Linked DNA regions of Rhodoligotrophos defluvii. The protein of the gene in region 1 interacts with the protein of each later gene in a pairwise test. Links are inferred from orthologs where the notes say so. Each region holds a gene or a part of one and is shown on either strand. Other genes may lie near its edges.

The links.
Region 2: the proteins of E4P09_RS15460 (region 1) and E4P09_RS00450 interact in binary tests that used the Escherichia coli proteins (3 or more experiments, as listed by UniProt). The link is inferred for Rhodoligotrophos defluvii from one-to-one orthologs.

Annotation. Positions count from the first base shown.
Region 1 is NZ_SZZM01000003.1:246,399-249,083, forward strand. It holds E4P09_RS15460 (P-II family nitrogen regulator), read left to right. Parts: upstream 1-1,016; coding sequence 1,017-1,355; downstream 1,356-2,685. Other genes in the region: E4P09_RS15455 (NAD(P)H-hydrate dehydratase), read right to left, coding at 1-707; glnA (type I glutamate--ammonia ligase), read left to right, coding at 1,448-2,685. UniProt on the Escherichia coli protein: P-II indirectly controls the transcription of the glutamine synthetase gene (glnA). P-II prevents NR-II-catalyzed conversion of NR-I to NR-I-phosphate, the transcriptional activator of GlnA. When P-II is uridylylated to P-II-UMP, these events are reversed.
Region 2 is NZ_SZZM01000001.1:91,962-96,991, reverse strand. What follows is about bases 1,417-4,731. They hold E4P09_RS00450 ([protein-PII] uridylyltransferase), read left to right. Parts: upstream 1,417-1,717; coding sequence 1,718-4,531; downstream 4,532-4,731. Other genes in these bases: murJ (murein biosynthesis integral membrane protein MurJ), read left to right, coding at 4,545-4,731; E4P09_RS00455 (heavy metal translocating P-type ATPase), read right to left, coding at 1,417-1,552. Outside these bases: more of E4P09_RS00455, read right to left, coding at 1-1,416; more of murJ, read left to right, coding at 4,732-5,030.

The DNA.
Region 1 (2,685 bases):
TGCCCATCCGGATCCGGCCGCGGGATGGCATCCGCCCACACGGCCGGGCCATTCTCGAACTGGTTTGGCGCTATTTCATTCAGCACCATGTCGGGGATGCCAATATCGGCGAGGTGGACGTCGCCGCAACAGGCCCGCCCCGGCATCAGCACATGTCCAGGCTTCTTACGGAAGAAGGTGACGGTTGCCGCCGCCCTGACCGCGACACCCCTCACCTGCCCTGTCTCTCCATCGATGCCGGATGGCATGTCTATGGCCAGAATGGGCCGCCCGCTGGCATTCGCGCGCACGACCGCAGAGGCGGCAGCCCCGTCGAGAGCCCGCGACAATCCGGCGCCGAACAGGCCGTCTATGATCAAGTCAGCGCTGTCGAAGCCTCCCTGCTCCAGCGTCGCTACCGGACCGGCCCATGCCGCGGCCGCCTGGGCCGCATCGCCCTTGAGCTGCTCCATGGAGCCGAGCAATGCCAGCGACACGGCTGCGCCACCCTCGACCAGATGACGCGCCGCCACGAAGCCGTCGCCGCCGTTGTTGCCCGGGCCGCACAGCACCAGCACCCTGGCACCGGGCCAGCGTGCAGCCGCAAGCTCGGCCACTGCCGCCCCCGCGCGCTCCATCAGCAGCAAACCCGGCGTACCGGCGGCGATGGTCAGCCGGTCCGCCTCATACATCTGCCGGGGGGTCAGCAGGGCACAGCGGTTCTCCATCCGATACCTCGCCAAGCGTTGTTACATCGCCACAAGAAGAGTTGCGCATGATCGCAAGACCGTCGTGGCTAAAATGCAGCCAATTGCCTATTATTTCACCAGAGAAGGTGCTGCCCGGCGGGGCTCGTGGCGCCGCACGGAGCGGGACGAAAGGCTGGAAACCTTGTTTTCCGGTACTTCATGATCGGCGCGCCCCGTCTGGCATGGGGGCTGCATTCGCTAGTGCCGAGCATTGCGATGGCATGCTGGCCGCCGGCCATGCCGGAGGACGGGATCTTTCCTGGAGAACGAACTTTAAGGACGGGGCGTATGAAGAAGATTGAGGCGATCATAAAGCCGTTCAAGCTCGACGAAGTGAAGGAAGCGCTCCAAGAGGTCGGGCTGCAGGGAATAACCGTCACCGAGGCGAAGGGGTTCGGGCGCCAGAAAGGCCATACCGAGCTCTATCGTGGTGCTGAATACGTCGTAGACTTTCTACCCAAGGTAAAGATCGAGGTGGTGCTGCCTGACGAGCTGGTCGAAAAGGCGGTGGAAGCGATCCAGAATGCGGCGAAGACCGGCCGCATCGGCGATGGCAAGATCTTCATCTCGACCGTTGAGGAAGCGATCCGCATCCGCACCGGAGAAACCGGCACAGACGCCCTCTGACAGGAGGATCTGGATCATCGGCGTCTGCGCTCCCCCTTCGGGCGCGGGCGTTTTCACACGTTCAACTCTGAGAATTGAAAAGGGGATTATCCATGGCGACCGAGCATACGCCCGAGTCCGTCCTGAAGCTGATCAAGGACAAGGAGATCAAATTCGTCGACCTGCGCTTCACCGATCCCAAGGGCAAGCTGCAGCACGTGACGATGGATGCGGACCTTGTCGACGAAGACATGTTCGCGGAAGGCGTAGCCTTCGACGGCTCGTCCATCGTCGGCTGGAAGGCGATCAACGAGTCCGACATGATGCTGATGTTGGACCCGGAGTCGGCCCATATCGACCCGTTCTATGCGCAGGCGACCCTGGGCATCTTCTGCGACGTGCTGGAGCCGTCGACCGGCGAGGCGTATGAGCGCGACCCGCGCACCACGGCGAAGAATGCCGAGGCCTTCCTCAAGTCGAGCGGCATCGGCGACACGGTGTTCTTCGGGCCCGAGGCCGAATTCTTCATCTTCGATGACGTTCGCTTCGTCACCGATCCCTATCATTCGGCTTTCCGGGTGGATTCGAGCGAGCTGCCCACCAACACCAACACCGAATACGAGCAGGGCAATCTCGGGCATAGGCCGCGCATGAAGGGCGGCTATTTTCCGGTCAACCCGATCGACAGCTGCCAGGACATCCGCTCCGAAATGGTATCGGTTCTCTCGCAGATGGGGGTCAAGACCGAGAAGCACCACCACGAGGTGGGCGCGGCCCAGCACGAGCTCGGCATCTTCCGGGACACGCTGACCAAGATCGCCGACGGCATGCAGCTCTATAAGTATGTCGTGCACAACGTGGCCCATGCCTACGGCAAGACGGCCACCTTCATGCCGAAGCCGATCTACGGCGACAACGGCTCGGGCATGCACTGCCACCAGTCGATCTGGAAGGACGGCAAGCCGGTGTTCGCCGGCAATCAGTACGCCGACCTGTCGCTCGAGTGCCTCTACTACATCGGCGGCATCATCAAGCATGCCAAGGCACTGAACGCCTTCACCAACCCGACCACCAATTCCTACAAGCGGCTGGTGCCGGGCTACGAGGCGCCGGTGCTGCTGGCGTACTCCTCGCGCAACCGTTCGGCCTCGTGCCGCATCCCACACACCACCTCGCCCAAGGCGAAGCGTGTGGAGGTGCGCTTTCCCGATCCTGCCGCTAACCCGTATCTTGCTTTCGCGGCGATGCTCATGGCAGGGCTCGATGGCATCCAGAACAAGATCCACCCCGGCGAACCCATGGACAAGGATCTCTACGATCTGCCGCCGGAGGAACTCAAGGAGGTGCCGCA
Region 2 (5,030 bases), on another replicon or contig:
CCTCGTCTTCGCCCGCGCCCACCGCCATAACATCGGTGAGCTTTGGCTTGCCCTCGGTGAGGGTGCCGGTCTTGTCCAGCACCAAGGTATCGACGCTGGCGAGCCGCTCGAGCGCCTCCGCATTCTTGACCAGCACGCCGAGCTGGGCACCGCGCCCGGTGCCAACCATGATCGCCATGGGCGTTGCCAGCCCGAGCGCACAGGGGCAGGCGATGATGAGCACCGACACCGCCACCACCAGCGCATAGGTGAGCCGCGGCTCGGGCCCGACCAGCGCCCAGGCGATGAAGGCAATCACCGCCACCGCCAGCACCGCCGGCACGAACCAGCCGGCGAACACGTCGGCCAGCCGTTGGATCGGCGCCCGCGATCGCTGCGCCTCCGCCACCATCTCGATGATACGGGCGAGCACGGTGTCGGCGCCGACTCGCTTGGCTTCCATGATGAAGGAGCCCGAGCCGTTGAGCGTGCCCGCGGTCACCGGGTCGCCGGGGGCCTTCTCCACCGGCATGGCCTCGCCGGTGAGCATCGATTCGTTCACGCTGGATGCGCCTTCGACCACCGCGCCGTCCACCGCGATCTTGTCGCCCGGCCGCACCCGGATGCGGTCGCCCGGATGAAGGGCCGCCACCGGCACCTCCTCGTCGCTGCCGTCCGGCCGCACCCGCCGGGCGACCGGCGGCGCAAGGTCGAGCAACGCCCGGATCGCGCCGGACGTCCGTTCGCGCGCCTTGAGCTCCAGGATTTGGCCCAGCAGCACCAGCACGGTGATCACAGCCGCCGCTTCGAAATAGACCGCCACATTGCCGTGGTGGTCGCGGAAACCCTGCGGGAAAATGCCAGGGGCAAGCGTCGCCACCACGCTATAGGCATAGGCCGCGCCGACGCCGATGCCGATCAGCGTCCACATGTTGAGATTGCGCGTCCTGATCGAATTCCAGCAGCGCACGAAGAAGCTGCTGCCGCCCCACAGCACCACCGGCGTGGCCAGCAGAAGCTGCAGCACATTGGGCAAGCTCGGGCCGAACCGGGTTGCGCTCAGCCAGTCCTGGATCGGCAGGCCGAGATGGCTGCCCATCTCGACCAGGAGCAGCGCGATGGCAAAAGGCAGGCTCACCCAGAACTTGCGGGTGAAGTCGACCAGCTCGGGATTGGGGCCGCTGTCGACCGTCACGCTCTTGGGCTCGAGCGCCATGCCGCAGATGGGGCAGTTGCCGGGACCCACCTGCTCGATCTCCGGATGCATGGGGCAGGTGTAGATCGTCCCCTCCGGCATCGGTTCAGGCGCCGGCCGCTCACCCAGATAGGCCTGTGGATCGGCCGCGAACTTGGCCTTGCAGCCGGCCGAGCAGAAATAATAGGTCTGCCCCTCGTATGCATGCACGTGGCGGGCCGTTGCCGGGTCGACCGACATGCCGCACACCGGATCTCGGGCGAGCTGTGCTTCGCTCGTCTCCGCTGCACCATGCTCGTGCTTGTGGGCGACGTGGATATCGGCAACCGGAGCGGGCTTGCCGCTGCAGCATCCGGCACCATGATGCGGGTCACTCATAGGGGGCTCCTGCGCGCGAAATGGGACCGGCGCTCGATTTAGGCCTTCCAGTCACTGGAAGGTCAAGCACACTTAGCATGGACGCAACCCTGCGGCACGATTGCTTGCCGGCCCCGTGCCGAAGCCGCGTGCACTGCCAGGCATCCTCAGCTAAAAGTCCCTGTCATGAACAAGCCGCCACGCCCGGCGCTGCCGGAGCCAACAGAAACGCTGCTTCCGGTCGCCAACCCCGCGGCGCTCATCGACGGCGTCGCCCTGCGCCAGTCGCTCACGGAGCTGTTCCGGCGGCACGAGGGCGATGACGCGGCCATGCGCCAAGCCCTCCTCGCAACCCTGAAGCAGGCCTTGCGGGCGGGTCGGGCGGAAGCGGAGCGCCGGCTGATCGAGGATGGGCATGGCACCGCCTGCGCCATTAATCTGGCCTATGTCCAGGACGAGGTGATCCGCGCGCTCTACGACTTTACGGCCGTGCACATCTACCGGGCGCGCAACCCCTCCGCCGCCGAGCGCATCGCGGTGGTGGCGGTCGGCGGCTACGGCCGCGGCACCCTCGGCCCCAAGTCCGACATCGATCTCCTGTTCGTGCTGCCCTACAAGCAGACCGCCTGGTGCGAGAGCATGATTGAGTACATGCTCTACGTGCTGTGGGACTTGGGCCTCAAGGTGGGCCATGCCACCCGCAGCATTGATGAGTGCATCCGGCTCTCCCGCAGCGACAGCACCATCCTCACCTCCATTCTCGAAGCGCGCTATATCTGGGGCGATGGGGACTTGTTCGCCTTGCTGGAGAGGCGCTTCCGCAAGGAGGTGGTCGCGGGCAATGCCGCCTCTTTCATCGCCGCCAAGCTCGCTGAGCGCGACGAGCGCCACACCCACGCCGGCTCGTCGCGCTATCTGGTGGAGCCTGATGTCAAGAACGGCAAGGGGGGCTTGCGTGACCTGCACAGCCTGTTCTGGATCGCCAAGTTCCTCTACGGCACCGGCTCGCCCGAGGCCTTGGTAGCGGCGGGCATGTTCACCCGCGCCGAGGCGCGGCGCTTCCGCGTCTGCGAGGATTTCCTGTGGGCCGTTCGCTGCCACCTCCATTTCATGACGGGACGGCCGGGCGATCGGCTCACCTTCGATCTGCAGGCCGAGCTGGCCGAGCGGCTGGGCTATCGCTCCCACGGCCGCCAGAAGCGTGTTGAGCGCTTCATGAAGCATTATTTCCTGGTCGCCAAGGATGTGGGCGACCTCACCCGCATCTTCTGCGCCGTGCTGGAAGCCCAGCAGATCAAGAAGATCCCCACTATGAGCGCCATGCTGCAGAAGCTGGGCGTGGCCAAGCCGGAGGTGCTGGACGACCCTGATTTCAAGCTCGATGTGGGGCGGGTGAACGTGGTCGACGATCACGTTTTCCAGCGGCGGCCGATCAATCTCCTGCGGCTGTTCCAGTTGGCGGAAGCCCATGATCTGCTCATCCATCCCAACGCGCTCAAGCTGGTGCGGCGCTCCTTGCGCCTGATCGATGACCGGCTGCGTCACGATCCGCAAGCCAACGCGCTGTTCCTGGAGATGCTGTGTTCGCCGCTGCATCCGGAGGCGGTGCTGCGATCCCTCAACGAGGCCGGCGTGCTGGGCCGCTTCATCCCGGAATTCGGGCGCATCGTCGCGCAGATGCAGTTCAACATGTATCACCACTACACTGTGGACGAGCATCTCATCCGGGCGGTCGGCGTGCTCTCCGAGCTGGAGCACGGCGCCCTTGGCGGCGAGCATCCGGTCGCGCACGGTCTCATCAACACGATCAGCAACCGCCGGGTGCTCTATGTCGCGGTGTTCCTGCACGACATCGCCAAAGGACGGCGGGAATCCCATTCCGTCGCTGGCGAGCGCATCGCCATGGAGCTGTGCCCGCGCCTGGGGCTCACGGCAGCCGAGACCGAGACGGTCGCCTGGCTGGTGCGCAACCATCTGGTCATGAGCGATTTCGCCCAGATGCGCGACTTGAACGACTTCAAGACCATTCTCGACTTCGCCGCGATCGTACAGAGCCCGGAGCGGCTTAAGCTGCTGTTGATCCTGACCGTCGCCGATATCCGCGCCGTCGGCCCCGGCGTATGGACCGGCTGGAAAGGGCAGCTCTTGCGTACCCTGTATTTCGAGACCGAGCCCTTGCTGACCGGCGGCCACACGTCCATCAGCCGCCAGGAGCGGCTGGCGGAGGCCCATAACGCCTTCCGCGAGGCCACGCCCGAATGGGACGATGCTGCGCGCGAGGCCTATGTCGCCCGGCACTATGACCCCTACTGGCTCAATGTCGATCTCGCCCACCACCTCCAGCATGCCCGCATGATCAGGGCCGCCGAAGCGGCCGGTGAGGCGATCGCCACCCATGTGGAGACCGACGCCTTCACCGCCATCACCGAGCTCACCGTGTTCGCGCCGGACCATCCCCGGCTGCTGGCGCTGCTCACCGGAGCTTGCGCCGTCGCTGGGGCCAGCATCACCAGCGCGCAGATCTTCACCACGGCCGACGGCATGGCGCTCGACACCCTGCTCATCCCGCGGGAGTTCGAGCAGGAGGAGGACGAGCGGCGCCGGGCCGAGCGGGTGTGCGAGATGATCCGGCGGGCGCTCACCGGAAAGGTCAGGCTGGCCGAGATGATCGCCCGCAACACCAAGCCGGGCAGCCGGCTGAGCGCCTTCACGGTCGAGCCCCAGGTTATCATCGACAACGATTCCTCCAACCGCTTCACCGTCATCGAGGTCAATGGCCGCGACCGGCTGGGCTTCCTCTACGACCTGACCGAGGCGCTGTTCCGGCTCAATCTCAACATCAGCTCGGCGCAGATCGCCACCTTCGGCGAGCGGGCGGTGGACGTGTTCTATGTCACCGACCTCACGGGGGCGAAGATCACCAATGCCACCCGTCATCGGCAGATCAAGGAGCACCTGCTCGCCGTGATTGCCGGGGAAGTGGCGCAAGGGGCGGCGTGAGGGACCTTTCGCGATGAGTTTGCTGCGCTCGGCCATGACCGTCAGCGGCTACACGATGGCGAGCCGCGTTCTCGGCTACGTCCGCGACGCGCTGTCGGCCGGCATGCTCGGCACCGGGCTGGTGGCCGGTGCCTTCGTCGTGGCCGTCCGCCTGCCCAACATGTTCCGCAGCCTCTTTGCCGAGGGCGCCTTCAATGCCGCCTTCGTGCCGCTCTTCGCCAAGCGGCTGGAGGGGGAGGGGGAAGCGGGCGCCCGCCGCTTCGGCGAGGAGGTGATGAGCGTGCTGCTTACTGCGCTCACCGCCTTCGTCATCCTCGCTGAGATCGCCATGCCCCTGGTCATGCTGGTGATCGCGCCGGGCTTTGCAGAAAACGACGAGCAGTTCGACCTGGCGGTCACCCTCTCCCGTATCGGCTTTCCCTATCTCATGTTCATGTCGCTGGTGGCGTTCTTCTCCGGCGTGCTGAACAGCTTGGGCAAGTTCTCTTTCCCCGCCGCC